DNA from 4 places in the Actinomadura sp. NTSP31 genome. Region 4 is predicted to be linked to each of the others. Evidence: riboswitches for the same ligand, from Rfam matches in the RefSeq annotation. Region 4 holds a riboswitch; each other region holds the start of a gene.

Region 1 (7,205 bases), on a different contig from region 4:
CGGCCCATCGCATGGATCCCCTCAGGTATCGTCGGTAACGCAATAATCACGGGGGGCTTGTGAGCAGCAGGGAAAAAGGTCAGGAAGACGGCACACCGGGCATGGCACGTGATCTCGGGCAGGATCCCCCGAAGGCCGCCGCGGCGGCCGCGGGGGACGCCGCCGCACCGCGCCACGACCCGGCGGACGGGGCCGCCCAGGCCGGCGACCAGGCCCGTGACCAGGCCGGCGACCGCGAGCCCGGCCGGGAGGGCGGGCCGGCGGAGGCCCCCGCGACCCGGGCGGCGACGCTCACCGTGGACACCGGAGAAATCGCCCCAGACCCGAAATCAGCCCTGAACGACGACATATCTCAGAACGACGGCAAGGCGGATGCGGGGGGCATCGCGGGCGCCACGGAGGCGCAATCCCCGGCCGCCGGCGCGCAATCCCCGGCCGCCGACGCCCAATCCCCGGCGGTCGAAAAGGGCGCGTCCCCCGATACCCCCCGCGCCGCGCGGGACGTTCCGGGCGGCTCCGCCGGCGCTGGTGTGAGCGACTCGGCGGCGGGAGATACCAAGACCATGCCGGCTGCTTCGACCAGGCAAGGGGGGCCACCGGGGCGCGGCCCCGGCGGCGGCTCCGGCGGTGGCGGAGGCGCCGGCGGCGGCAAGGGGCCGAAGAAGCCGCGCAGCCGGCGCGCCCGCTACCTGCGCCGGATCCTGTTCACGCTGCTCGGCATCCTCGGGTTCTTCGTCGCCGCGTTCGCGATCGCCTACGTCTTCACGCCGGTCCCCTCCCCGCAGCAGCAGGCGCTCGCGCAGGGCCCCGCGTTCTACTACGCCGACGGCAAGACGCTGATCGCCAAGACCGGGATGAACCGGGACGCGGTGAAGTTCGACCAGATCCCGAAGAGCACCCGGGACGCGGTCATCGCGGCCGAGAACCGCAGCTTCTACAAGGACCCGGGCGTCTCGGTGCAGGGCACCGCGCGGGCGTTCTGGTCCACCGCGACCGGCGAGCAGCTTCAGGGCGGCTCCACGATCACCCAGCAGATGGTCCGCAACTACTACGGCGGCATCGGCAAGGAGCGCTCGGTCACCCGCAAGCTCAAGGAGATCATGGTCTCCCTGAAGGTGGGCCGGGAGAAGTCCAAGGACTGGATCCTGGAGCAGTACCTCAACACCATCTACTTCGGCCGCGACGCCTACGGGGTGCAGGCGGCCGCGCACGCCTACTACAACAAGGACGTCAAGGACCTCACCCCCGCCGAGTCCGCCTACCTGGCCGCCGCGATCCAGCAGCCGAGCAACTTCTCCGACCCGACCGGCCAGCACCGCGTGTACGCCGAGCAGCGCTGGCGCGCGGTCGTGAACAACATGGTCCGCGACGGGGCGCTGTCGTCCGCCGACGCCGCCGCGATGACGTTCCCGCTGCCCGGCAAGGAGAAGATCACCGACGTCCTCAAGGGCCAGAAGGGCTACATGGTCAACCTGGCCAAGAAGGAGCTGGAGGAGCGGCGCGGCTACACCGAGGACGAGATCAACCGCAGCGGCCTGAAGATCACCACGACGTTCGACAAGCGGCTGATGGACGCGGCGAAGCGGGCCGTCGACGCCGCCGCCCCCGCCGGGATGAGCAAGAAGATCCGCACCGGGCTGGTGTCGGTCGACCCGAACACCGGGCAGGTGCTGGCGTTCTACGGCGGCCGCAACTACCTGACCGAGGCCGCGAGCAGCGCGTTCTACGACACCGCGCAGGTCGGGTCGGGCTTCAAGCCGATCGCGCTGGCCGCCGCGCTGGAGGACGGCAAGAGCCTGTCCGACACCTATGACGGCAGCTCCCCGCAGTACTTCGGCGGCCACCGCATCGAGAACGACAGCGGCGAGAACTTCGGGAACATCAACCTCGTCACCGCGACCGAGCACTCGGTCAACACCGCGTACGTGAACCTCGGCCAGGACATCGGCAACGACAGGATCGCCGGCATGGCCGAGAAGCTCGGCGTCTCGTCGTCGCAGATGACGTCCGCGCAGCGGTCCGCGACGTCGTTCCCGCTCGGCATCGTGTCGCTGCACCCGGTCCAGCAGGCCGGCGTGTACGCGGCGTTCGCCGACGAGGGCCAGTTCCGCCAGCCGTTCGTGGTGAAGTCGGTCACCGACAACGAGGGCCAGACCCGCAAGTTCGCCGAGAAGGGCCGGCGGGCGTTCGGCACGCAGGTCGCGCGGGACGCCACGTACGCGATGCAGCAGGTCGTCCAGGGCGGCACCGGCACCGGCGCGCAGCTGCCCGACGGCCGCGACGTCGCCGGCAAGACCGGCACCACCGACGAGGGCCGCGCGATCTGGTTCAACGGGTTCATCCCGCAGATGGCGACCACCGTGGCGATGTTCCGCGAGGACAACAAGGCGCTGAACATCCCCGGGTACGGGGCGTACGGCGGGCAGCTGCCCACCCAGATGTGGCGGTCGTACATGACCGACGCGGTCGACATCAAGGGCTACGACCCCGAGTCGTTCGGGTCGCCGTCCGAGACCCCCGGCAGCGGCTGGGACGGCCCGCCCACCGGCGGCGGCCAGAGCACCGAGCCGCCGTCCACGCAGGGCCCGACGCACCGCCCGTCCGGCGGGACGGACGAGCCGGGCGGGTCGACGCCGCCCACCGGCGGCCTGCCGACCATCATCCCGTCGCTGCCCGGCGGCGGTGACGGCGGCGGCAACGGCGGAGGCGGCGGGAACGACGGCGGCGGAAACGACGGTGGTGGCGGGAACGACGGCGGCGGCAATGACGGCGGTGGCGGCGGCGACGATGGCAGCGGCGGCCAGATGTTCAATTAGCGCCGCGTCGCAGCGCAGGCCCGGCGGTGGAACCGCCGGGCCTGCGGCCTTCCGTCCGGACGCCCGCTAGTCGCACGCCTTTCCGATGCGCGCGGGCGTGCCGTCCAGCACGGCGCTGAGCTGCGCGGCGTCCCCGGTGTGCACGCTCGCGGCGGCGGTGCGCAGCCGGCCCGCCTCGTCCTTCAGCGCCTTCTTCAGCGCCCCGTCATCGGTCTCCCTCGCCAGCCCGTCGAGCCGGGTCGCGAGCCGCTGCGTCGCCTGCCCCCACTGCGCCGGCTCCGCCGCCGGCACGCTCCTGACCTGGGTGACGTACTGCTGGAACGCCTTCTTCGTGTCGGTGCAGACCTGACCGGAGTCGCCCCCCAGCGCACCGCACGCGCCCAGCAGGCCGGACACGCCGAGCATCACCACGCCCCCGGCCAGCGCCCGAACCGCCCCGTACCGCATCGCACCCTCCCGCTTGATCTGCCACCGGCTCCGCATATACTTCCGCACTAGGTCATGAGCGCCAGCGCCAAGCCCCGGCTCGCTGGCCGGCAACCCTTCGTCCGCGATGGGGTGCCCCGGGTGAGGACCAGGCCGGACGCGGCACCGCGTTCCGGCAAGCGCGGATCCCGCGGGCGCGTCCCCGGGGTCCCTGACCCCGGAAGGAACCGGCATGCCCACGCTCGCCCCCGCACCGTCCCGCTCCCCGTTCACGAGTCCTGAGACGTCCGGCACCGGGCCGGAAGTTCGCGTCCCCCGGATCATCGGCGCGGACGCGCCCGTCCCGCTGGACGACGGCCGCCGCGTCCCGTACGCCAACCTCGACTACGCCGCCAGCGCGCCCTGTCTCGAGGCGGTGCACGAGGCCGTCACCCGCGCGCTGCCCTACTACAGCAGCGTGCACCGCGGCGCCGGTTACGCCTCGCAGGTCACCACCCAGGCGTACGAGGACGCGCGCGAGACCGTCCGGACGTTCCTCGGCGCGTGGCGGCGCGACGCGGTCGTGTTCACCCGCAACACCACCGACGCGATGAACCTGCTCGCGCACGCCGTCCCGTCCGGGACGAGCGTCGTGGTGTTCGAGTCCGAGCACCACGCGTCGCTGCTGCCGTGGCGGCGCGCCGTGCGGCTGCCCGTGCCCGCCACGCCCGCCGAGGCGATCGACGCCGCCGACCGCGCGCTCGCCGCGACGCCGGCCGGGGCCCGGCTGCTCGTCGTCACCGCCGCGTCCAACGTCACCGGCGAGCTGTGGCCGATCCGCGAGCTGGCGCAGGTCGCCCGGCGGCACGGCGCCCGCATCGCGGTGGACGCCGCGCAGCTCGTCCCGCACCGCCCCCTCGACATGACCGCGCTCGGCCTGGACTACGTCGCGTTCTCCGGGCACAAGCTGTACGCGCCGTTCGGCGCCGGCGTGCTGGCCGGACGCGCCGACTGGCTGCGCGCCGCCGAGCCCTACCTCAAGGGCGGCGGCGCGAGCGCGTCCGTCGCCGAGACCGTCCGGTGGGCGCCGTCCGCCGAGCAGCGGCACGAGGCCGGCACCCCGAACGTCCTCGGCGTCATCGCGCTCGCCGCCGCCTGCGACGCGCTCACCGCCGCCGGCTGGGACGCGCTCGCCGCCCGCGAGGAACGGCTCCTCGCCCGGCTGCGCGCCGGCCTCGCCGCGCTCCCCCACGTCCGCGAGCTCACCCTGTGGGGCGACCGGTCGCCGCGCGTCGGGATCGTGTCTTTCACCGTGACCGGCTGGAACGCGCGGGACGTGGCGCTTACGCTGTCCGGGGAGCACGGCATCGGCGTGCGGGACGGCAAGTTCTGCGCGCACCCGCTCGTCCGGCACCTGCTGGACGGGGAGGGCGGCGCGGGCTGCGGCGAGGGGGCGGCCGTCCGCGCGAGCTTCGGGATCGGCAGCACCGAGGAGCACATCGACCGGCTGTGCGCCGCGCTGGCGCGACTGGCGGGGTCGGCAAGGCGCTGACCTGCGGAATCGCCCGCAAGCACAGACGTTTATAGCCTTTGGTCCTGTTCGCCCCTGTAGCGTAGGCAGTCGCGCTACTTCCCGCCGGAACTCCCACCGGGACCCGGCGGGTCGGGGACGAGCACGGACGAAACAGGGGGTGGCGGCGGTGGCCGACGCGTGGCGACCCACGTCGGAGCTGGAACGCCGACTGGAGGAGACCGTACGGGCCGGGGACCAGGAGGGCTACTTCCGCGTCCTCGCGGGCAGCGAGCTCGTGGTGCCCGTCGCCGACGACGCCGTCGACGGCGTCCTCGCCGGCCGGACGCGGCCCGCCTGGCCGACCCAGGAGGAGGACGGCCGCGTGCACGTCCTCGCCTACACCTCCGCCGCGGCGATGCGCGCGTGCCTCGGCCCGTCCTGGCGGCACTTCATGACGCTGCGCTTCGGCGACCTCGCCGAGACCTGGCCGGACGCCCGCTGGTGGCTGGCCGTCGACGCCCCCGGCCACCCCGGCGGCACTCCGCTGCCGATCGAGTCGCGGATGCCCGCCTGGTTCGTCCGCCAGGTCGCCGACGGCGACGGCCGCCCGCCCCTGGTCGGCCGCCCCGAACTCCCGTCCGGCACGGCACCGGCACCGGCACCGGCTCTGGAACCGGCCCCTGCCCCTGCCCCTGCCCCGGAACCTCCGCCCGCCCCGGAACCGGCGGCCGCTCCAGAACCGGCGCCTTCACCGGAACCGGCCTTCTCGCCGGAACCGGCGTCCTCGCCGGAACCGCCGGCAACGCCTCCGGCGCCGTCGCCTGCACCGGCACTGTCGCCCTCGTCCTCGCCCTCGCCGGACGAGTCGCCCTGGGAGGAACTGCAGGGCCAGCACCGGGAGCTGACCCGCGAGGCGCCGCCCGAGCCGTCCCGTCCCGAGTTCCGGCCCGCCAACGACGTCGAACGCGAACTCCTTCGCGCCGCGGCGAACAACGACCACGACCTGTTCCTGCAGACGATGGCGGACACCGAGATCCTGCTGCCCGTCCCGGACGACACCGACTACACGCTCCGCCCCGGCCGTCCCGGCTTCCCGTGGCGGACCCGCGAGGTCGACGGCAACACCGTCGTCCCCGTCTTCACCTCCCCCGAGCGGCTCATCGAGGCCGCGCACGCCGCCGGGACCGGCACCGAGTACATCAAGCTGCCGTTCACCGTCGCGCTGCGCTACTGGCCCGACCACGGCTGGCTCCTCGCCATCAACTCCGGCTCCCCCGCCGGCGGCACCGTCATGGCCGCGCAGCTCCCCGGCCTCGCCACCTGGGCCGACCAGCGCGCCGCCGCCCGGATGACCGACCGCTTCGAGCCGCAGAACGACATCGAGCAGCGGCTCTTCGACGCCGCCCGCCGCCGCGACACCGACGCCTTCTTCAAGATCCTGCTTGGCGCGCAGGTCCTCGTCCCCGCCGATCCCGACACCCCGTGGGGCATCGCGCCGGAGGACCCCGGCTTCCCGTGGCGGCCCGTCACGGTGCACGGGCGCACGTCCGTCCAGCTCTTCACGTCGCTCAAGTGGATGAACGAGGCCATCGGCTCGTCCCGCTTCGTGATGCCGAGCCTGCTGGACGTCGTGTCCGCCTGGCCCGATCCCGGCTGGACGCTCGTCATCAACCCCGGCACCCCGATCGACGCGACCATGCCGGGCGAGCAGGTCCGCGCCCTCAGCGGCCCGCCGCGCACCGCGCCCGAGGAGGCCGCCACGCCGCCGTCGGCCGCGACGCCCCCTCCTCCGGACAACCCCGCCGTTCCCGTCGCCCCGGCCGTCCCGTCCACCGACACCGGCCCGGTCCCGGAGCCCACCCCCTCCGCGAATGGCGAACCGTCACCGGCCCTCCCGGACGGGCCCGCCACTACGGTGCCAGAGCCCGCACCCGCTGACGCCCTGCACCACACCGGCCCGCTCCCCCACGCACCGGAAGACGCCGGAACGCCGCCCAGCAGCACGACGGTCCCGCCCCTCTCCACCGGCCCGGCCGACGTCGACGCACCGCAGGGACCACCGGCCGGCACCGCACAGCACACCGGTCCCCAACCGCAGGTCCCCGCGCCGGCGGACACCGGAGCACCGACCGCCACCGGCCCGATGCCCCAGGTCGACCAGGCCGGACTCGGCACCCCGGAGACCACAGGCCCCGGCTACGAACCGTTCACCGCCGCCGGTGACGACCTGACCAGCGCACCAGCCGTCACGCAGCACACCGGCCCGCAGTCCCAGGTCTACGACCCCTCCGGCAGCGAACCGGCACCGGAAGACGCCGGAGCACCACCGCCTCCGAGCGAGCACACCGGATTCGGCACGGGCCCGCAGGGACTGCCGTCCGGATACACCGGCGACGCACCGGCGGATCCGCCGCACACCGATTACCACCCCGGCGGGACGCCCGCCGGCCCTCCGGCGCAGCAGCCTTACG
Region 2 (7,205 bases), on a different contig from region 4:
ATCGCCTCGGCGATCATCTCGCCGATCTGCGGGTCGCCCGCGGAGATGGACGCCGTGGAGGCGATCTGCTCCTTGGTCTCCACGTCCTTGGCGAGCTTGGACAGCTCCTCGCTCACCCGCTCGACCGCGGCCTCGATGCCGCGCTTCAGCGACATCGGGTTCGCGCCGGCCGCGACGTTGCGCAGGCCCTCGCGCACCAGCGCCTGGGCCAGCACGGTCGCCGTCGTCGTGCCGTCACCGGCGACGTCGTCGGTCTTCTTCGCCACTTCCTTGACGAGCTCGGCGCCGATCTTCTCCCAGGCGTCCTCGAGCTCGATCTCCTTGGCGATCGATACGCCGTCGTTGGTGATCGTGGGGGCGCCCCACTTCTTCTCCAGCACGACGTTGCGGCCCTTGGGACCAAGGGTCACCTTCACGGCGTCGGCGAGCTGGTTCATGCCGCGCTCGAGGCCGCGACGGGCCTCCTCGTCGAACGCGATCATCTTTGCAGCCATAGGCTCCTAGTCCTCCCGGAACAAGGTGGCTTTAAGGATCGAGCCGACGCCCGCGACGGACGGCCCCCGCTCCGGCGGCTGCCATTCCGCCACCGGACTGGGGCCTCATCGCCCCGACCCAGACTGTGAAGCTGTCACTCTCCACAGCAGAGTGCCAACCGTTTTTTAGCACTCTACCCTGCCGAGTGCAAGCGCCGTACATCCACGCCGCAGTCATCTTCATCGACCTGCCCGGACTCGCTCTGACCTGCGTCGGAGGGCCGCGGCTCGCCGCCGGACATGTGCCGATGTGATCCGGTGTGCGCGCTCGTGCGCCGGTATTCGCGGAACACGTGCCCGAGCGTGGGAGGTAGGGGTGGCGATCCGTTCCGCGCGTTCCGCGGCCGGAGTAGGAGGAGCCCCCAGCGCTGCATCAATGCGCCGGTTCATGATGTCCTCATCGCCGTCGATGCAGTGAGCATACGTGCTCTGCAACATGGCGATGGAGCGCCCAACACGAGCAGCGACGTTCGCCGCCGGAACCCCACCGCTCAGCCACAGCGACAGGCACGCGTGCCGCAGGTCGTACGGCCGTTCCGCCAGCGGTATAGCGAGCTGGGCAGGTGTGAGGACATGTTCATGAGCCCGCCGCCACACCGTTTCGTAACCGACGGGCGCCAGTCGGTTCCCGCGCTCGCTGCGGAACAGCCGACCGTCCTCAGCCGTCCCGAACTGCTCGATGTGCGCCCGCAGGATGGCGACCAGTTCAGGACTGGCCGGAACGGGACGCGGCCGCAGCCCCGCGAAGTACAGAGGTGCCGACCCACCCGAGAAGCGACGACCGGCACCGGGCAGGTCTCGTCGGGGCCGGGGGGAGGAAGGCGGGGGAGAACAGCGGCTACGCCGCTGGCCAAGGCACTTGCGGGATCAGGTCTGGAGGTGGTGCCAAGCATGGCCGCACCCATCGGCGCAACACCGCTCACGCCGTCGTTCATCAGCAACGGCAAAGAGGGCGACCAGCAGGCGGAATGCCTTAACCCGCTCGTCCTGCCGCAAGTTGATGATCTTTGCTAGTTGCTCCCCGACACGCCCGCGCGTGATCAGCACCGCTGGAGTGTAGGTGGGGCGGATTCCGGCCCTGCGGATGCTCTCCGGCCCGTCGTCGACGGTGGCGCGCGCCTGAAGGCAGAAGGCCGCGAGGGCGCGCAAGGCGTCGAACTGCTCAGTGTCGTTCAGACCGTCGAACCACTCGACGCCCTGAGCAATCGGAGATATCCCTTGCGCCAACTCGTTCAGGATGACCGCACGCTCGTTCATCCCTACCCACCTCACCACACGCACCCGATCTCGCACGGTCATCGAACCAGATCGCGAAGCGCGGAACCATCGCGGAACGGACGGCCCGTTCGTGCGTGGTGGGCCGTTCGTTCGCTGGTCGGGTGGGGGTTACTGCTGAACAGGCTTTGAGCTGCGTCGCCCTAGTCGTCGAGCGGTGCCGTCGATCTTGTGGCTGTCATTCGGGCTTCGGGCGGTAGCTCAGGAGTGTGACTCCCGAACGGTACGTCGTGCTGCCCGTCAGGGTCATGTGCACCGGCGGTTCGAGGGAGTGGAACGGACGCGTGCCGTGGCCGAGGACGACGGGGTGGACCCAGAACCGGATCTCGTCCACGAGGCCCTGGGTGGCCAGGTGATGCGCCAGTTCGCCGCAGCCGTAGGACACGAGGTTCCCCGTATAGCGCTGCTTCAGCTCGGAGATGGCCTCGGCGGGGGTGCCTTCGACGAGGCTGGCGTTCCATTCCAGCGGTCCCCGCAGAGTGCGGGAGATGACGAACTTCGGCATGCCGTTGACCCGGTCCGCGAAGCCGCGGGTGTCCGTGATGGTCGGCCAGACGCTCGCCAGGCCCTCGTACGTCTTGCGGCCGAGGAGGAGTGCGTCCGCGGCGAAGAGCTGGTCGAAGCTGCCGGAATCCTCGTGCTCGCCCGCCGGCGTGAACCACTCGTCGATCCGGTCGATCACGCCATCGACCGTCATCTGGGTGGAAACGATCACCTTGCCCACAGGACCTCCCTCAGGGTCGCCGTCCGTGCCGTCCCGTGTTGAGACCGGCGGGACCGGGCGAACTCATCGGTGATCCGCGGGTGGTGTCAGAGGGGGCGGACGGCGTCGGCCTGGGGGCCGCGGTCGCCCTGGGTGATCTCGAACTCGACGCGCCCGCCCTGTTCGAGGACGCGGTAACCGTCCATCTGGATCGCCGAGTGGTGGACGAAGACGTCACGGCCTCCGTCGACCGCGATGAAGCCGTAGCCCTTGTCGGCGTTGAACCACTTGACCGTGCCCTGCGCCATTCGCCAGCCCGCCGCTCGACCGTTCCCCGGCCCCGCCCCTGCCATCGCGGGACCGCGGATCATCCGCGTCTCCGCGGCGCTGCGCCGCGGGCGGGGTCGACTCGGCGTGATCGGAGTCGACCCTACCCGGCGGCCGCGACGGTGCCCGGAGGCGAAGGGCGGTTCGCCGGTGGCGGTCAGCCGCCGGCGACGGCGGGGATGATCGAGATCTGGGCGCCCGCGGGCGTCGCGGTGTCCAGGCCGTCGGCGAACCGGACGTCCTCGTCGCCCACGTAGACGTTGACGAACCGGCGGATCTTGCCGGCGTCGTCGAGGATGCGGGCCGAGATGCCGGTGTAGCTGGCCTCCAGGTCGGCGACCACGGCGCGCAGGGTGTCGCCCTCGGCCTTCACTTCCGCCTCGCCGCCGGTGTAGGTCCGCAGGATCGTCGGGATGCGGACGGACACGCTGCTCATGTGCTGGCTCCTTCTCGTTCTCAGGCGAGGCCGGCGGCGCGGAACGCCTCCAGCGTCGGGGCGATGTTCGCGCTCGGCTTGGCGACGGGGGCGACGGCGTCCAGCGTCTTCAGGCCGTCACCGGAGTTGATGATCACGGTCTCGGCGGACGGGTCGAGCGCGCCGGAGTCGACGAGCTTGCGCAGGCAGCCGACGGTGACGCCGCCAGCGGTCTCGCCGAAGATGCCCTCGGTGCGGGCGAGGAGGCGGATGCCCTCGACGACCTCGGCGTCGGTGACGTCCTCGACGGCGCCGCCGGTGCGGCGCGTCACGTCGAGCACGTAGGGGCCGTCGGCGGGGTTGCCGATCGCCAGGGACTTGGCGATGGTGTCGGGCTTGACCGGCCGGACGACGTCGTGGCCCGCCTTGAACGCGGCGGAGACGGGGTCGCAGCCGGCGGCCTGCGCGCCGAACACGCGGTACGGCTTGTCCTCGACCAGGCCGAGCTTGATCAGCTCCTGGAACGCCTTGTCGATCTTGGTGAGCTGGGAGCCGGACGCGACCGGGACCACGATCTGGTCGGGCAGCCGCCAGCCGAGCTGCTCGGCGATCTCGTAGCCGAGCGTCTTGGAGCCCTCGGCGTAGTACGGGCGGACGTTGACGTTGACGAACGCCCAGTCCTCCTGCTCGCCCGCGATCTCGGACGCGAGCCGGTTCACGTCGTCGTAGTTGCCGTCCACGGTGACGAACGTCCCGCCGTACACGGCCGTCGTGATGATCTTCTGCGACTCGAGGTTCGACGGCACGAACACCGCGCTGCGGATCCCGGCGCGGGCCGCGGCGGCGGCGACCGCGTTGGCGAGGTTGCCGGTGGACGGGCAGGCCAGCACCTTGAAGCCGAGTTCGCGGGCGGCGGCGAGCGCGACCGCGACGACGCGGTCCTTGAACGAGTGGGTCGGGTTGCCGCTGTCGTCCTTCACCCACAGGCGCTGCAGGCCGAGGCTCTCGGCGAGGTTGTCGGCGCGGACGAGCCGGGTCAGGCCGGGCTCGGTGTTGGGGGTGTCGGCGACGGTCGACGGCACGGGCAGCAGCCCGCGGTAGCGCCAGATGTTGCGGGGGCCGGACTCGATGCCGGCCCGGGTGATCCCGCCGAAGTCGTAGGCGATCTCCAGCGGGCCGAAACATTCTTCGCACGCGTAGAACGGGCCGAGATCGCGCTGGGAGCCGCATTCGCGGCAGACGAGGGCGGTAGCGGGTCCGAGGTCTGTGGCAGACGTGAGTGCCATGAGGGCGAGGCCTTTCTCCCCATCTTTCCTGCGCCACCTTGGTCGCAGGCCGGAGTTGGCACCATCTCCCGGCCGGCCTCGCAGGATCGCGAGCGCGCGTCAGCCGGGTGGTTGCCGGGGCTTCGCAGGGCCGGTCCCTCCACCCCTCTGGATGAGCGGTATTCAGTTGTGGTCGAGCCGTTTGAACTCGTATGCGAACTTTACATGACGTGACCGGATGGCAGACAGGCGGGTCCGGCCAGTGAGACGTTACCCGGAGGTGGTCTTGATCACGCCGGCTCGCCCGCGGCGTCCGCGGCGGGGGCGCCTCCGGGCCTGCGCTGGGTGGGGTCGAGGAAGACGTGCCGGACGATCGGGACGCGCTCCTTGAGCCGCCGGTCGATCTCGCCGGCGACGTCCTCGGCCTGGTCGGCGCTGATGTCGTCGGAGAAGTTGACCCGGGCGGCGACGAGCAGCTCGTCCGGGCCGAAGTGCATGGTGAGCAGCTCGTCGACGCCGGTCACGCCGGGCGCGGCGGCGATCTCGGCGCGGATCTCGCGCTGCGCGGCGGGGTCGGCGGCGCGGCCGATGATGAGGCCCATGCTGTCGCGGCCGAGCACGAACGCGACGACGACGAGGAGCAGGCCGATCAGGACGGAGGCGAGGCCGTCCCAGAACTGCGACCCGGTGAGCTGCCGAAGGACGAGCCCGGCGGCGGCGAACGCGAGGCCGATCATGGCGGCGGTGTCCTCGAACAGGGCGGCCTTGAAGGTGACGTCGGGTGACCGGCGGACGTGGTCGACGATGTCGCGGCCGTTGTCGCGGGTCTCGCGGCGCGCCTGCGTGAACGCGCGGACCCAGGACGTCCCCTCCAGCAGCGCGCCGAGGCCGAGGACGCCGTAGGCGATCCAGACGTCGCCCTCGGAGCCGCCGTGCCCGGTCATGGCGAGGACGCCCTCGAAGATGGAGAAGCCGCCGCCGGCGACGAAGATGCCGAACGCGGCGAGCAGCGACCAGAAGTAGCGCTCGTTGCCGTAGCCGAACGGGTGGCTGCGGTCGGGCGGGCGGGCGCTGCGGCGCAGCGAGGTCAGCAGGAAGCCCTGGTTGAGGGTGTCGGCGACGGAGTGCGCGCCCTCGGCGAGCATCGCGCTGGATCCGGCCAGCGCTCCGGCGATCAGTTTGGCGATGGCGAGGATCAGGTTCGCCGCCCCGGCGACGAGGACGGTCTTGGTCGTCTCGGACCGGCTCATTCCGCCCGGGTACCCGGTGCAGATCACCGTAATCACGGCGGGATCGGTACAGATGCCTGCCTTTCACGCGTCGCCGAACTCATCCCCCCGGCCACTTTGAAGCACCCCCGTCACAACTGAGACCCTGCCGGTATGAGCCAAGTGGTGGTGGCGTCCAACCGCGGCCCGGTGTCGTTCTCGCTGTCCGACGACGGCGCGCTGACGATGCGGCGCGGCGGCGGCGGCCTCGTGTCGGGCCTCGCCGGCGTGGCGTCCGGGCAGGACGTGCTGTGGGTGTGCGCGAGCCTCGGCGAGGCCGACCGGACGGCGGCGCGGCGCGCACCGGACGGGCGGATCGACCTCGCGGGGCACGACACCGGCGGCGCGGCCGTCCGGATGCTCGACATCCCCGCGGCCACCTTTCACCGGGCGTACAACGCGGTCGCCAACTCGACGCTGTGGTTCGTCCACCACTTGCTGTACGACACCCCGCGCAGCCCGCATTTCGACGCGCGCGCGCGGCGGGACTGGCAGTCCTACGAGGCGTACAACGCGGCGTTCGCCGACGCCCTTGCGCGAGACGCGGCACAGGGCGCGAAGGCGGCGATCCAGGACTACCACCTGTCGCTGGCACCGCGGATGCTCCGCGAACGGCGTCCCGACCTGAAGATCGTGCATTTCTCGCACACGCCGTGGGCGCCGCCGGAGTACTTCCGTCTCCTGCCGGACGACATCGGCGCGCAGATACTGCAAGGCATCCTCGGCGCGGACCACGCGGGGTTCCTCACCGAGCGGTGGGCTTCGGCCTTCCTCGACTGCTGCGAGGCGGTGCTCGGCGCACGCGTCGACCGCGCCGCCCGTACCGTCACATGTGGGGGCCATACGACGCGCGTGGGCGTGCACGGCCTCGGTGTGGACGGGACGGAGCTGCGTCAGCGGGCCGCCCAGCGGGACGTGGCGGAGCGAGCGCGGGCGCTGCGCGAGCAGGTCGGCGACCGGCAGCTCATCGTCCGCATCGACCGGACCGAATTGTCCAAGAACATCGTGCGCGGGCTGGCCGCCTACCGGGAGATGCTCGTCAACCATCCGGAGTGGCGCGGACGGGTGGTGCACCTCGCGTTCGCCTATCCGTCGCGCTACGACCTGCCCGAGTACCGCGAGTACACGGCGGCCGTGCAACGGATGGCCAAGCAGATCACCGAGGAGTTCGGCACCGCGACGTGGGAGCCGCTCATCCTCCAGGTGAACGACGACTATCCGCGGTCGCTCGCCGCCTATGGGCTGGCGGACGTGCTGCTGGTGAACCCGATCCGCGACGGGATGAACCTCGTCGCGAAGGAGGGGCCCGTCCTGTCGGAGCGGGGCTGCGCGCTGGTGCTGTCCCGCGAGGCGGGCGCGGCGGCGGAACTGTCGGAGGACGCTCTTATGGTGAACCCGTTCGACGTGTCCCAGACCGCG
Region 3 (7,205 bases), on a different contig from region 4:
ACGGTGGGCCGGGCGCCGCCGCGCCCGTAGGCGACGGGCCCGGGGTCGGCGCCGGCGCTGTGCGGCCCGACCTTCAGCACGCCCTGCTCGTCGACGCGGACGACCGACCCGCCGCCCGCCCCGATGGCGCCGACGGCCACCACCGGCAGGATCAGCGGCAGCCCGCCGACCGTGGTGTGCGTGGCGAACTCGGGCCGGCCTCCCGTCACCACGGCGATGTCGCTGCTGGTGCCGCCCATGTCGAAGGTGACGACGTCGTCGAGTCCCGCCGCGGCGGCGAGCCGCGCGGCCGCCGCCACGCCGGACGCCGGTCCCGACAGGATCGTCTCCAGCGGCCGCTCGGCCGCGCCGGCCAGACCCAGCGATCCGCCGTTGGACGCCGCGATGTAGACCGGCGCGGTGACGCCCAGCGCGCCCAGCCGCTCCACGAGCCGGTCGAAGTAGCCGCGCATCAGCGGCTGGATGTAGGCGTTGAGGCAGGCCACCAGTGTCCGCTCGTACTCGCGCACCTCGGGCCAGACGGTGGCGGACGCGGCCAGCCGCATTCCCGGCAGCCGGTCGCGGAGCCGGGCGGTCACGTCCTCCTCGAAGGCCGGGGCGGCGTAGGCGTTCAGCACCACGACCGCCGCCGCCTCGGCGCGGGTGGCGGCCAGCGCGGCGGCCACCCGGTCGAGTTCCGCCTCGTCCGGCACGGTGGTGGGGGCGCCGTCCGGACCGAGCCGCGCACCGATCTCGACGATCCGCTCGCGCGGTACAAGCGGTTCCTCCTTGCCCGCGTACAGGTCGAACGAGGACGGCATCCGGCTCCGGCCGATCTCCAGCACGTCGCGAAAGCCCTCGGTCACCACGAGCGCGATGCGGGCGCCGCGCCGCTGGATGACCGCGTTCAGCCCGATCGTGGTGCCGTGCGTGACGCCCGCCAGCGCGCCGGGCCGCAGCCCCGCCTGCCGCAGGATGGCCGCCAGCCCGTCCGCGACGGCCCGCGACGGGTCCTCCGGTGTGCTGGGCTCCTTGTGGTGCAGGACGCGCCCGTCCGCCGGGACGGCAAGGACGAGGTCGGTGAACGTCCCGCCGACGTCGATGCCCACCCGCGGGCCGGGTGCGGGGCCGCCGGTCACAGTACCTCCGAGATCTTGGCGAACCTGTCGGCCACCACCATCACGACCACGCTCGCGACCAGCAGGACGGTCGACACCGCCGCCACCGACGGATCGAGCTCGAACTGCGCGGAGGAGAAGACGCGGAGCGGGACGGTGGTGGTGTGCGCCCCCGCCACCAGGGCGGTGACCGCCACCTCGCCGAGCGAGGTGACCGCCGCGAGCAGCGCGCCGGCGAGGATGCCGGGCCGCAGCAGCGGCAGGGTGACGGTGAGGAAGACCCGCGTGCTTCCCGCGCCCAGGCTCGCCGCGGCGCGTTCGAGCGTGGGGTCGAGCCCGGCGGCGCTGACCATCACGGCGCGGACGGCGTAGGGCAGCGCGATCAGCGAGTGGGCCAGCCACAGCCCGGGGACGGTGTCGACCAGCCCGATGCCGTGGAAGTAGTACAGCAGCCCGAGCGCCGTGATGATCTCCGGTGTCATCAGCGGGGACAGCGCGAGCGCGTGCACGGCGCCGCGCCCTGGGAAGTTGCCGCGCGCCAGCCCGTAGGCGGCGAGCGTCCCGATCACCGCGACGGTGGGCACGACGAGGAGCACCAGCAGGCCGCTGAGCCGGAAGGAGACCAGCCAGTCGGGGGAGGTGAGGACGCCGGTGTACCACCGCGTGGAGAAACCCTGCGGTGGGAAGGCCACGGAGGCGGTCGTGTTGAACGAGCTGGCGACCAACACCACCAGCGGCGCGAGCAGGAACAGGAACACGAGCGCCGCCAGGAGGCGCCCGGCGAGGGGCGCCGCCCGGTCCGCGGCGGCCCTGCGCCGCGACACCGGGGTACGGGCGGTCCGTCGGGTCTCGGCCGCGCGTTCGTCGGCCACGCGTTCGTCAGCCATGCAGGCGGCGCTCCCAGGTACGGAAGGCGGTGCCGAGCCCGGTCGTGCACAGCACCGTGATCAGCAGCAGCACGAAGCTCAGCGCGGCGGCCACCGGATAGTCGAAGACGGTCGAGATCTGGTCGTAGACGCGGATGCCGGCCAGCGGCTGGTTCGCGCCGCCCACCAGCAGCGGAGTGATGTAGATCCCCATCGCGAGCGCGAAGACGACGAGCGCGCCGCTGAGCGCGCCGGGCAGACTCAGCGGCACGGTGACCCGCGCGAACGTCCGCACCGGTCCGGCGCCCAGGACCCGGGAGGCCCGCAGGACATCGCGGTCGAGCCCGCCCAGCGCCGTCGCCAGCGGCACGATCGCGAAGGGCAGCAGCACGTGCGTCACCGACACCACGACCGCCGAGTAGCTGGTCAGCAGGTGCGCGGGCTGGTCGAGGACCCCCAGCGCGACGAGCGCCCGGTTCACCGGCCCGTTCGCGCCGAGCAGCACGATCCAGCCGTAGCTGCGCACCACGACGCTGGTCAGCAGCGGCGACAGCACGATGACGAACAGCAGCGTGCGCAGCAGGCCCGGCCGCCGCCGCGCGAGGGTGTACGCCGCCGGGTAGGCGAGCACGACGCACAGCACGGTGACCAGTACCGCGGTGAAAAGCGTGCGGACGAGCGCCTCGTAGAAGAACGGCTCGGTGAACACGCGGACGTACTGGTGGACGGTGTAGCCCGGCCGCGCCGCGTTGTTCTCGTCCACCGGGCGGAAGCTGAGCTGCAGGAGCCGGACCAGCGGCGCGACGAACAGCGCGAGGAGGAAGACCAGCAGGGGCGCCGCGTACGCCGCGCCGCGCCGGCGCGTCCGCCGCTTCCCGGGCGAAGTGTGGGCCATCGCTACCGCCCCGCCCTCAGATCAAGGACGATGAGGTCGGCGGGGTCCCAGCTGGCGGTGACGGCCGTTCCGGCGCCCGGCGGGTCGGCGCCGCCCGCCCCGGTGTCGGCGACGCGCACGGTGAGCGCCAGGCCGCCCGCCGTCCGCACCTCGACCTGCCAGGCGTCACCGGTGAACGAGCGGTAGGCGACGGTCCCGGTCAGACCGGTCACCGGGGTCGCGGCGCGCGCCCCGTTCGGACCGGCCGCCGCATCAGCCTGCGTGCCGGTGACGGGCGCCAGGCGGATCCGCTCGGGCCGGATGGCCACGACCACCTCCCGCCCGGATTCCGCGTCCGGCAGGCCGAGCGGGACCGCGACGCCTCCGACGTCCAGCGCACGGTCCGGGCGGACCGTCCCCTCCAGCACGTTGGCGGCGCCTATGAACTGCGCCACGAAGCGGCTCGCCGGCCGCCGGTACACCTCGTCGGGCGTGCCGAGCTGCTCCAGCCTGCCGCCGTTGAGCACCGCGATGCGGTCCGACAGCGACAGCGCCTCCTCCTGATCGTGCGTGACGAAGACCATGGTGGTGCCGACGCTCTGCTGGATCTTGCGCAGCTCGACGCGCATCTCCCGGCGCAGCTTGGCGTCGAGGTTGGACAGCGGCTCGTCCAGGAGCAGCACTGCCGGACGGGTGGCCAGGGCGCGGGCGATCGCCACCCGCTGCTGCTGGCCGCCCGAAAGCGCCCGGGGGCGCCGGTCGGCGAACTCCTCCAGGCCGACCAGGCGCAGCGCATCGGCCACCCGCTCCGCGCGCTCCCGCTTGGGCACCCGGTGGACGCGCAGCCCGTAGGCGACGTTGCTCGCCACGGACAGGTGCGGGAACAGCGCGTAGTTCTGGAAGACCATGCCGAGCCCCCGCCGGTGCGGAGGCAGGGCGGTGATGTCGTCGCCGTCGACCAGGACGCGGCCGCTGTCGGGCGCCACGAACCCGGCGATGGCGTTCAGCAGCGTGGTCTTGCCGCAGCCGCTCGGCCCGAGGATCGACAGGAACTCGCCGCGCCGCACCGACAGCCGGTCCAGGTCCAGGACGGGCTGGCCGTCGTAGCCGACGGCCAGATCCTCGATCTCCACGTGCCCCGCTGCGGGCCGCCCGGCTTCGACGTGCCCGGCGGCCGGTCCGCCGGCCGCGGCCGCGCCGCTCAGCGGAAGATCTCGTTCCACCGCTGCTGCCATTCGTTGAGCTTCGGCGTGGCGACGTCGTAGTCGACCCAGTGGAACGTCCGGTAGACGTCCGTGCCGTACTTGATCTTCGCCTTGAAGGCGGGACTGTAGTCGATCTTGCTGTTGGAGCCGGCGTACCAGTTCCCCTCGGCGAAGGGCTTCTGGTACGTGGCGTTCGCGATGTACCCGAGGAACTTGTAGGCCAGGTCGTTGTTCTTGCTGCCCGAGGCCAGGAAGTAGCTGCTCAGTGCGCCGACCGCGCCGGACTTCGGATAGGTGAAGCCGACCTTGCCCCCGGCCTGCGCCATCGCGAAGGCCCGCCCGTCCCAGTACGGGACCGCCCACGCCTCGCCGTTCTGGATGGCGCTCTGCACCGCCGTCGCGTTCGCCGGGTAGGACGACACACAGCCCTTCAGCTGCTCCAGCTGCTTGAACGCCCTGTCGACGTCCGCGGGGTCGGAGAGCTTCCCGCCCTGGCCGGTCACCAGGGCGCTGAAGAACTCCAGTCCCGGGTTGTAGGTCAGCGGCGGCAGCGCCACGTGCCCGCACAGGTCCTTGCCGAAGATGTCCTGCCAGTCGACCGGCGCCTGCTTGACCTTGTCGGTGCGGTAGAGCAGCCCGGTCGAGCCGATGGTCAGCGGGACGCCGTAGCTCTTCCCCGCCACCGTGGTCTTCTCGATCTCCACCGGGTCGAGGTCGCTCCAGTTGCTCACCTTCGCCGTCTCCAGCGGCTGGACCAGCTTGCCCGCCACGGCCGGACGGGCCGCGTCAGGGGTCAGCACCACCAGGTCGAACGGCGGGTTCTTGCCGCCGGCGGCGCGCAGCTTGGTGAGCCACTCGGCGTTGGCGCCCGGGACGAGGTTCACCTTGGCGCCGGTGTCCCGCTCGAACGGCTCGACGAAGGACTTCTTGAACAAGTCCTCCCACGGTCCGGAGAAGACCGTGACCGTCAGCTCCTTGCCGCCCTTGCCCGAACCGCCGGTGTCGGCGGTGTCCACCCCGCACGCCGCGGCCGCCAGCAGCGCCACCGCGCCGATGACGGCGAACGCCGATCGCCTTCCCACGTCTCACTCCTCCATGTCCGAGCCGGCACAGCGATGGGCCTCCGTCGCGCGCACGTCACCGTTCCCGAGGTCTCGGGGAACGCGGCCCTGCGAACCCGCGCTTGTCGTCGCATGTCCGGCGGACGACCGTGTCCTCACCCGGAGCACCCCACCGCGGTCGGAGGGTTGCCGCCCAGCAAGCCGGGGCTTGGCGCTGGAACTCGTGACGGCAGGAACATACCATATAAAAACGGTCTGAATACCCTGATTACGGATGACCGAAGCTCCGGAGGGCAGGGCATCCTGCCGGTCGCGGATGCGGACGCGTGTGATGGTGCGGCGATCAGCTCAACTCGGCTTCGACCGCGCGGCCGATCGCGAGCAAGGGCCGGTCGTCGAACGGCCGGCCTTCGAGGCAGGTCCCGCTGCGCCGCTGGCGGAGGGCCTGCCGGCACCGTGAGCAAGGGGAAGGCCGGCCGCGGTTCCTGGGCCCGCGGCCAACTGGATGATCGGTAAGGCCCGGATCATTCTGCGCCTGGAGGCGCGACGCTGGGCCGATCGGGGTCAGCGGCAACTGGAAGGACGCCGATCCCGACGCCGAGGGCGCGCTGGGCGTGCACGGCGCCAGGCGGGAACGCCATGCTCGGCCCGACCGGCATCGACGCGGTGATGTCCGCCAGTGCGTCGCGCAGGTAGGCGCCGCTGAACCGGAACGTGTCATGAACGCGGGCGCGCCGGACTCGAGGGCGGCGAGGTGGACGTCCATTCACCGCTCCACTGTGTTTTTCGTGCTCAGGCTGATCTTTGTATCCAATTATCGAGGAATGGTCGACAGGCCGGTTGATACAGGTATTGTGACTTCAGCCCTGAGCATAAATGAGCGACGCGGAGCGGAGTGTCGTATCGTGTCCGACTCGGCCGTGACGGCGCACCTTCGACCATCGCGGCGCTCTTCGCTACGCGCGACACAGGATTCTGCGGCGACAGCGACGAGATCGCCTTCTCGCCGAGGGGCGCACCCAGACAAAGGCCTGTAGTGTCAATTGGTTCGAGGATGAGTACTGAGCCCTACGCCCGGCATGGATCTGCGAGGTCACGGGTTCGAACCCAGTATTACCCACGTCAAGTTTCCGCAGGTCAAAGCACGTTTCGTGGTTGACCTCAGCGGTTCTCTGTTGATTTCTTCGTAGGTTCGGGAGCCAATCGGGGGGCCGCTTCGGGTCTCCCGAAGAAGTCACTCAAGCCCCCTCGGCGCCGATGTGGCCGCCGATTCACTGTCCGTTGCGGTGCATCTGTTCCGCCTTGCGCCAGCCTTCTCGGCAGGCGGCCAGGAAGGCCGATCTGCCCGCGGGGAACTTGCCGCCGCCTTCAACACCCTTGGTGTAGGACTTCTCGCAGAAGTTGGGCTGGGGGTTGTCGCCCATGGTGTAGCGCATGCCCGCGGCCAGTTGCGCCATCGTCGTGTACGTGTACTTCTTGCCGTCCGGGTCGATCATCACGATCTGCTTGCTGTTCGGGAGCTTGGGTTCGGTGGTAGTCGGCGCTGGGGTCCCGGGAGCGCTCGTTGTCGGGGTGGTCTGTACCGGCGCAGGCGTCGTCGTGGTCGCTGTCGTGGTCGCCGTCGTGGGCGGGGCGGAGGACTTGCCGGCCGCCGCGGTCTTGTCGTCGCCGTTGCACGCGACGGCGCCGACGAGGACCAGGCCGCCGAGGACGAGGTGGATCGCGATCTTCTTTGGCACGGAGGCCTCCGGAGGCAGGGGGTGTTGCGGACGGAGATTAACAGAACACGCGGCGGCACAACGATCAGGGACGATACGGCCGACGGTCCGGCTTCGCGGGTGATGACGCAGGTCGCTCCTCCACCCGTCGGCCCAGCCCGGGTCGCTTCGACCGCAAACAGCACGTTGGCCGTCTTGTACTGCCCGCAGGCCGGCCTCGGATCGTGGAGGGAAGACGAAGTTCAGGTCGTCGAAAACCACCGGGCCCTCAGTGAGCCCTTTTTCAGCAGCGGGGCGGTGACTGCTGATCGCATGATGGTCGCGGGCGGAACGAGCGAACGCCAAGCTCAAGTCATGGCGAATCCTGCGGAAGCTGCGCTGCTG
Region 4 (7,205 bases):
CAAGGGGAGAACCAAAACTCCTTGCTGGTCATGGTGCCGACACTAGCCGCTGGATCATCGCTATGGAGTCTGATGGCGCAAGCGCGGCCGCCCTCAGATGGTCAAAGACCATGTCGTGGTAGCGGATATCCGCAAGATCTTCTAGATACCAGCCCGCCGTCTGATTCTCAACAAGAACAACAGACAAATCTTCAGTCGCCAAGGTAGTGAACGAACCATTGTGACCAGGGTGCGCACCCGCAGCGAACGGGAGTACCTGTAAGGTCACATTCGGCAAGGCTGCCACATCTACCAGGCGTCGAAGCTGCCCTCGCATCACTTCAGCACCCCCGAACTGCTGATAGAGCGCCGCCTCGCCGAGGATGGCCCAGAAACGAAGAGGCGCATCACGGTAGAGAATCTGCTGACGGCGCATTCGCAGCTCAGTGAGCCCCTCGACGTCATGGGGATCGCCCATGGAAATCGTGGAGCCGATGACCGCGCGAGCATAGTCTTCAGTCTGAAGGAGTCCAGGAATTAGGTGGAGTTGAAAAGTCCTGCTGGATACAGCCTCCGCCTCGATCGAGATGTAATCCAACATCGAGGCGGAGATTTTTCCCTCGTAGCGGAGCCACCAGCCCTTCTTGCCGGAGTCTCGGGCGAGGTCGTAGAGGACTTGCCGCTCGTCAAGGTCGACGATCTCGTAGCGGTCGAGCATGTGCTCCAGGGCGGGGCGGCGGATGCCGCGTTTGCCGGTTTCGAGCTTGCTGAGCGAGGACGGGGTGCGGTTGAGCAGGCGGGCGGCCTTCTGGAGGGTGAGCCCTCGGTCCTCACGGATGGCGCGAAGGCGCTGGCCGAGCTTGCGGCTTCGCATGGTCGGGCGCTGCGCGTTCTCCATGGCGTAATCATGCCTTGACTTTGCGTGACCGTGAAGGTTTCCAACCAAGGCGGCAACAGTGCCCGAGTCAAAAGTGACTGAGGCACTGTTGCCCGAGGACCTGGAGCCGAGGCCGGCGAACGCATCGCTCGTCACGTCCCTGCCCGCTCATCCTTTTCGCGACAACGACGCGAAGGGAGTGAGCGATGACTGCGCCGACCATGAGGTTCGACGCGCTTCTGTTGCCGGGGATGGACCGGGCGGTGGGGCACGCGCGGCGGTGGCTGCGCGACGTACTGGGCCGGGAGCACCCGTGCCTGGACGACGCGGCGCTGTGTATGAGCGAGCTGCTGACGAACGCGCTGCGCTACACCGAGTCGGGGCGGGACGGGCAGATCCGGGTGGAGGTGGCCTACTCGGCGCGGGCCGTCCGGATCGCGGTCATCGATGACGGGCGGGCGGTGACCGTCCCGCACGTCGCCGAGGCGGCCGAGCTGGACGTCACCGGCCGCGGCCTGCGGATCGTCGCGTCCATCGCGAAGGCCTGGGGCACGGAGCCACGCGGCCAGGGCCACGCCGTCTGGTTCGAGCTCTAGTGCTTGCCACGGGTCATGACGTTGACGGCGTGGCGTCGGTCAGCGGCTTCCGCGGATAGGCGCGAAGCACGAGGGACGTGGTGACCGGGCCGTACCGGGCGAGTGCGTCGACGACTTCTTCGAGCCGTCCTGCCTGCGGGCAGTGGACGTCGAAGATGAGGCAGTCCTCCCCGGTGACCCTGAGGGTGGAGGTGATCTCGGAAGTCCGGGAGGCGAAGTCCAAGGCGGGTGCGAGCCGGGCGTGCGTGGTGCGCAGCCGGACGACCGCGTGGATGTTCAGTCCGAGGGCTTCCGGGTCGACCAGGGCCCGGTAGCCGGTGATGACACCGCTCTTCTCCAGCCGCTGGATGCGCGCGCTGGCCGCGGGTTGCGAGAGTCCGACACGGCGCCCGACCTCCGCGCCGGTCAGCCGGCCGTCGGTCTGGAGCAGGGCGAGGATGTCCCGGTCAATCCGGTCGAGTGATTCCATTGTCGTCCGCACCATCTTCTTTGAGATCACTTGCGCTGCCACCACCGCCCTGATGCATCCATCAGAATCTGCGTCGAGCGCACCCATGATCGCAGGGAGCGACGAGTGAAACGGTGGTGGGCAGTGACCGCATACATCATCATCCCGGGCATCGACGGGTCGGACGAGCAGCACTGGCAGACCCTGTGGGAGCGGCAGTGGGACACCTCGGCGGTGCGGATCTCCCCTGCCTCCTGGTCCGCCCCCGACCTGGACGACTGGGTCGGTGCCGTACAGGAGGCGTACGACGAGGCTTCCCGGCGGGACCGCCGCGTCGTGCTGGTAGCCCACAGCCTGGGCTGCTGGGCGGCGTCCACCTGGCTGAACAGGAATCCCTCAAGCCCGCCAGGCGCCGCGTTCCTGGTCGCGCCCCCCGACCCGGACGGGCCGGCGTTCCCCCACCAGGCGGCCGCAACGTTCACCGACGTGTCGTCGCAGCCGCTGCCGTGCCCGGCCCTGGTGGTGGGCAGCACCGACGACCCGTACTGCACCCCCGAGGCAGCCGCCGGCTTCGCGGCGCGATGGGAGGCGCGATGGCACCTGGCGGGCGCGTGCGGACACATCAACTCCGCCAGCAGCCTGGGCTCATGGCAGCACGGCCGTGAACTACTGGACTCGCTGACCCAGCAATAGGGCCGCTGGGTGCCGTCAGGGCTGGACGGCCCCTGCCAAGACGTTCGTCATGGTCGTCTTCACGGACGGCCATTCGTCGGCGATCACCGAGAAGATGGCCGTGTCCCGCAGCTCGTCCTCCTCGCCGGGCACCCACGACTCCGAGTAGCTGCGCAGCACCCCCTCGAAATGCACGCCGAGCCGCTCGATGGCCCGCCGCGACCGCTCGTTGCGCGCATCCGTCTTGAGCTCCACGCGTGCCACGCCCAGCGTCTCGAAGGCATAGCCGAACAGGAGCCTCTTGGCCTCGGCGTTGATGCCGGTGCCCTGCGCGGACGCCGCCAGCCACGTCCACCCGATCTCGACCGCGCACAGCCGGTCCCGGCCGGGCCACGGCCGCGGATGCAACAGCGCGGTGTGCCCGACCGCCTTCCCATCCATCACCCTGACCTGCGCAAACGGCATCAGCTCAGAGCGGTCGAGCTTGCCGGCGACGTACGACTCCATCCCGGCCGCGGAAGGCACCGGAGTGAACCCGTACGCCGCCCGTCCCTCCTCGGCGGCCTCCGCCAACTCCGGCACATGCCCCATCGACAGCGGCTCCAGCCGCACGAGCGCCCCGCCCAGCACCGGCGCGCACCCGGGAAGTTCCCTCACCGTCACCGCCCGACGGTCTCCGCCAGACGATTCGTCATGGCCGTCTTCACCGACGGCCATTCCGGCTCGACCACCGAGAACATCGCCGAATCACGCAGCGTGCCCTCCTCGTCCGGTGCCCACGACGGCGACCAGCTCCGCAGGACGCCCTCGAAATGCACGCCGAGCCGTTCGATCGCCCGCCGCGACCGCTCGTTCCGCGCATCGGTCTTGAGGTCGACGCGCACCACGCCCAGCGTCTCGAACGCGTAGGTGAACAGGAGCTTCTTCGCCTCGACGTTGATGCCGGTGCCCTGCGCGGACGCCGCCAGCCACGTCCACCCGATCTCGATCGCGCTCAACCGCTCCGTGCCGGGCCACGTCCGCGGATCCCACAGCCCCGTATGCCCCACCGCTTTCCCGTCCGCGACCCTGACCTGCGCGAACGGCGTCAGCCCAGGCCGCGCGAGCTGCCCGGCGACGTACGACTCCATGTCCGCCGCACCGGGCACGAGCGTGAACCCGTACGACGACCGGTTCTCCTCGGCGGCCTCCGCCAGCTCCGGCACATGCCCCATCGACAGCGGCTCCAGCCGGACGACCGTCCCGGCCAGCACAGGAACATCAAGGCGCACGCCCATGAACTCTCCTCATCGCTCCTGGCATTGGCACCTTGCCACAAAAGCAGGTTGCCGGACCGTCCCCGGGCCAGGCCCCTCAGATCCTCTAGATGATCACAACCCCCCGCATCCTGCCCGCCCCGCCGCCAGCCGTCAACACGATTCGTTCGGTGCGGGAGCCGCACGAGGAGCCGGCGCGCGGTGGTGGCCGTCTCCACGGACGACCATTCGATGGGCGATTGAGACTCTCACGAATTAGGCGCCCAGCCAGAAAATGGCCAGCCGGTCATTCTCGGGCGGCGACGCACCGCCCGGGCGCCCGATTCGTCGCCCGCGCATGAGGACCAAGCGAACCAAGCGTTCATTTGGTCCGGGCTGTCCGGTTTTTTCCTAGTTAGAGAACATGTCGGGAATGTTGCAGGAAACCCCTCGAAGTCGACGGCGTCCTCGCTACTCTCTACCCCAGCCCGCGACCTGCGGCCCCGTTGGAAGGAAAGGACCCCGCATGCCCGAATGGGCGGACGACGACGCGACCGGCCCGACATCCGACGCACAGCCGTCGGCATGGCGCAAGAGTCGCAGATGCAAGGAGACGTATTGCGTAGAGGTCGCCCGCCATTCGCCGGGCGGCATCGCCATGCGAGACTCCAAGCAAGGGACCGACGGACCCGTCCTCATCATCTCCCGGCAGGATTTCCAGGCGCTGCCGAGGCTCTCGAAGCAGGCCGATCCGCGGTCGTGATCACACGTCGGCGCAGCTCCGGGCGCCGGACGGACCCCATTCCTCCGCCGCCCGGGATATCCGCCGCAGCGACTCGTCCGCGGAAAGCGAGACCGACCTGAGCGCCTCCCAGCACAACCGGTACATGTGCGTGACGCCGTCGCGCTGAAGCACCGCCGTGGTCGACAGATTCTCCAGGTAGACCACGTCAGGGAAGGTGACGTCGTAGGCGGGTGCGAAATCCAGAAGTGTGAAGTCGTCCGCGAATATCGGCTCTCGGTCGACGTCCAGGGGAAGCACGTGGACGTGGACATTCGGTAATTCAGCGAGTTCGAGCAGATCGAGCATCTGCCGGCGCATGATATCCCGGCCGCCGATGACGCGCAGCAGGACGGACTCGTCCACCACGGCCGAGAGGGTCAGGGAACCATCGCCGTGCAGCACTTCCTGCCGCCGCATGCGCAGTTCCAGCCGGCGCTCGACCTCGCGCGGAGTGGAAACGGCGATGACCCTCCCGCTGCTCAATATGCGGTGCGCGTAATCCTTGCTCTGCAAGAGCCCCGGAACGGCGTACGTGGTGAAGGTGAGCGCGGTGCGCGCCTCGTCCTCCAGGGCGACATAGGTACCGAATTCGCCGGACAGGACATCCCGGTACCCGGCCCACCAGCCGTGCTCCGTCGCGGCCTGCGCGAGGGCCAGCACCTCCCCCTTGTGCCTCTCCCCCACGCGGTACAACTCCAGCAACAGCCGGACGTCCGAGACCCGCACGCCGATCCGGGCGTTCTCAATGCGGCTCAGTTTCGACGGAGACCAGCCGAGCCGATCTGCGACCTCCTCGACCGTGCGGCCGAGGTGCTCCCGCAGCCTCCGCAACTCGATGCCGAGGCGGCGACGGCGGACGGTCGGCGCTGCTGCCACCCCGGCCTCCCAGCGAATCGGTTTCGGTTCTGCGGCCCGGACGCCGATCTGCAAGTTGCAGGGCAACGATAACCTCGCGCCGCCTGGATCACCAGACCTCGCGGAAAAGCGGTTCCCCACCTTTGACATCATTCTGTCTCACTGGAAGTCGTCAACCTTGCCAGATGGATACAGAGGCGATCCGGGTGCGATGCATGCCGCTGTGCACCTTGCACGACTCAGAGAACCGGTTGCAGACTATTGCCAGAGGTTCTAACAGCAGAGCGAATTTGGGGGCGTCCAGGTGAGCGGCAACCCGGTGCACAGGAGCATTCTGGCCGTCGACCTGGAGAACTCGACCGGGGCGCTCCGCACGAACCCGATCAAGGAGGAACTGCGGAGCCAGATCTACGGCCAGGTGAAGCGGGCCATGGCGGCCGCGGGCATCGAGGACCGGTGGTGCGACCCGTTCGAGGACCGCGGAGACGGCGTCCTCGCACTGTTCCACCCGGTCGACGAACTACCGAAGACCCATCTGCTGTCCCGCCTCGTTCCGGGCCTCAACCGGCAGCTGGCCGACTACAACGAGTCGATATCGGCGGCGGAGCGGCCGAGCAGGTGCATGCGCCTTCGAGCCGTCGTGCACGCAGGCGAGATCCACCGGGACGAGAACGGGCCGTTCGGTGAGGCGATCGACCTGGCCTGTCGATTACTGGACGCGCCGAGGCTGAAGAAATGCCTGCGGGCGAGCAGTTCACCGCTCGTTCTCGCGGTCTCCGAAGACATCTACTGGGGAATCGTCAAGCATGGATACGACGGGATATGCCCTGCGGCGTACCGCCCGGACCTGAGGGTGTCGGTCGCCTCGCGGCGCCGCCAGGGGTTCGTTCATGTGCCGCAAGAGATCTCGGGGACGCGCGAAGACCGGACAATGGCGGTCGCGTGAGACCTGGGTTCTCGCCATAATGGCTCTTCCGGCTGAAGCGGAGGTGCCATGTCGGTCGAGGTGGCGGCTTTGCGGGTGGGCGCGTCGGTGGCGCGGCTGGCCGTCGGGCGGTTCATCGCCGGACGTTCCACCAGGGACGCCGCCGGAAAGGACCTCACCGAGCTGATCAGGACGGGTTTCCCCGACGAGATCAGACGGCGGCGCGTCCAGCGGCAGTTCGAGGACATCGCCGACTCGGTGGCCGAACGGCTCCTGACGTTCGCCGCCAACGAGTTCGGCGGGCTCACCGACGGCGACCGCGACGCGGCGCTGTTCGCCGTCGTCCACACCCTCGACACCGCCGACCTCTCGGACGAGGCCTTCTTCGCGGCGGACGCCGACCCGGTGAAGCTCGCGCGGGGCCTGCGGTCGCGGCTATCGGCACGGCGGGCGGAGTTCGAGCTGGGCGAGGCGGGCGCGCACCTTTACGAGGTCGTGCTGGACGAGTGCTGCGACTGCCTGGCGCGCATCGTCATTCACCTACCGGAGTTCGGGCCGCGCGCGTCCGCCGAAACACTCGCGCGGCTCACCGGACTCGCCGACCAGGTCGGAGCCGCCCTGTCCCGGCTCCCCGCACGAACGCTCACGGCCCCGGAAGGCAAAGCCGACGACGACGAGTTCACCCGGCGCTACCTCGCGTCCATCAGCGAAAGCCTGGACACGCTGGAGCTCCTCGGTGTTCGCTTCGAGCGGTTCACGCGTCCGCAGACAACACTGAGCGTCGCCTACCTCTCTACCTGGATCGGAGCGGCGTAGGGAATCTGACCGCTGTCC

What was found. Region 4 has a riboswitch for S-adenosylmethionine ahead of ACA514_RS12480 (GNAT family N-acetyltransferase). Riboswitches for the same ligand answer to the same signal wherever they lie in the genome.
Region 1: it holds a riboswitch for S-adenosylmethionine, as region 4 does, so the genes downstream of both, ACA514_RS21665 (aminotransferase class V-fold PLP-dependent enzyme) here and ACA514_RS12480 (GNAT family N-acetyltransferase) in region 4, are expected to answer to the same signal.
Region 2: it holds a riboswitch for S-adenosylmethionine, as region 4 does, so the genes downstream of both, thrC (threonine synthase) here and ACA514_RS12480 (GNAT family N-acetyltransferase) in region 4, are expected to answer to the same signal.
Region 3: it holds a riboswitch for S-adenosylmethionine, as region 4 does, so the genes downstream of both, ACA514_RS00330 (PotD/PotF family extracellular solute-binding protein) here and ACA514_RS12480 (GNAT family N-acetyltransferase) in region 4, are expected to answer to the same signal.

The regions. Positions count from the first base shown of each region.
Region 1 covers NZ_JBGNUT010000012.1:149,559-156,763, forward strand. The annotation lists gene ACA514_RS21655 (transglycosylase domain-containing protein) at 102-2,816, shown strand; gene ACA514_RS21660 (hypothetical protein) at 2,883-3,263, opposite strand; SAM riboswitch class IV at 3,314-3,430, shown strand; gene ACA514_RS21665 (aminotransferase class V-fold PLP-dependent enzyme) at 3,475-4,773, shown strand; gene ACA514_RS21670 (SseB family protein) at 4,922-7,205, shown strand, end outside.
Region 2 covers NZ_JBGNUT010000008.1:314,928-322,132, reverse strand. The annotation lists gene groL (chaperonin GroEL) at 1-494, opposite strand, end outside; gene ACA514_RS16875 (DUF5958 family protein) at 1,401-1,790, opposite strand; gene ACA514_RS16870 (dihydrofolate reductase family protein) at 1,987-2,532, opposite strand; gene ACA514_RS16865 (cold-shock protein) at 2,619-2,819, opposite strand; gene ACA514_RS16860 (MoaD/ThiS family protein) at 2,996-3,274, opposite strand; gene thrC (threonine synthase) at 3,295-4,539, opposite strand; SAM riboswitch class I at 4,556-4,697, opposite strand; gene ACA514_RS16850 (cation diffusion facilitator family transporter) at 4,809-5,768, opposite strand; gene ACA514_RS16845 (trehalose-6-phosphate synthase) at 5,901-7,205, shown strand, end outside.
Region 3 covers NZ_JBGNUT010000001.1:85,916-93,120, reverse strand. The annotation lists gene ACA514_RS00350 (hydantoinase/oxoprolinase family protein) at 1-1,118, opposite strand, end outside; gene ACA514_RS00345 (ABC transporter permease) at 1,115-1,984, opposite strand; gene ACA514_RS00340 (ABC transporter permease) at 1,977-2,858, opposite strand; gene ACA514_RS00335 (ABC transporter ATP-binding protein) at 2,861-4,072, opposite strand; gene ACA514_RS00330 (PotD/PotF family extracellular solute-binding protein) at 4,039-5,124, opposite strand; SAM riboswitch class IV at 5,217-5,332, opposite strand; gene ACA514_RS00325 (hypothetical protein) at 6,375-6,842, opposite strand; partial or broken gene ACA514_RS00320 (IS5/IS1182 family transposase) at 7,150-7,205, shown strand, end outside.
Region 4 covers NZ_JBGNUT010000006.1:132,346-139,550, reverse strand. The annotation lists gene ACA514_RS12510 (DUF397 domain-containing protein) at 1-32, opposite strand, end outside; gene ACA514_RS12505 (helix-turn-helix domain-containing protein) at 29-877, opposite strand; gene ACA514_RS12500 (ATP-binding protein) at 1,063-1,452, shown strand; gene ACA514_RS12495 (Lrp/AsnC family transcriptional regulator) at 1,466-2,008, opposite strand; gene ACA514_RS12490 (RBBP9/YdeN family alpha/beta hydrolase) at 2,045-2,593, shown strand; gene ACA514_RS12485 (GNAT family N-acetyltransferase) at 2,609-3,235, opposite strand; gene ACA514_RS12480 (GNAT family N-acetyltransferase) at 3,232-3,849, opposite strand; SAM riboswitch class I at 3,856-3,945, opposite strand; gene ACA514_RS12475 (DUF397 domain-containing protein) at 4,334-4,570, shown strand; gene ACA514_RS12470 (Scr1 family TA system antitoxin-like transcriptional regulator) at 4,571-5,521, opposite strand; gene ACA514_RS12465 (hypothetical protein) at 5,766-6,392, shown strand; gene ACA514_RS12460 (hypothetical protein) at 6,441-7,187, shown strand.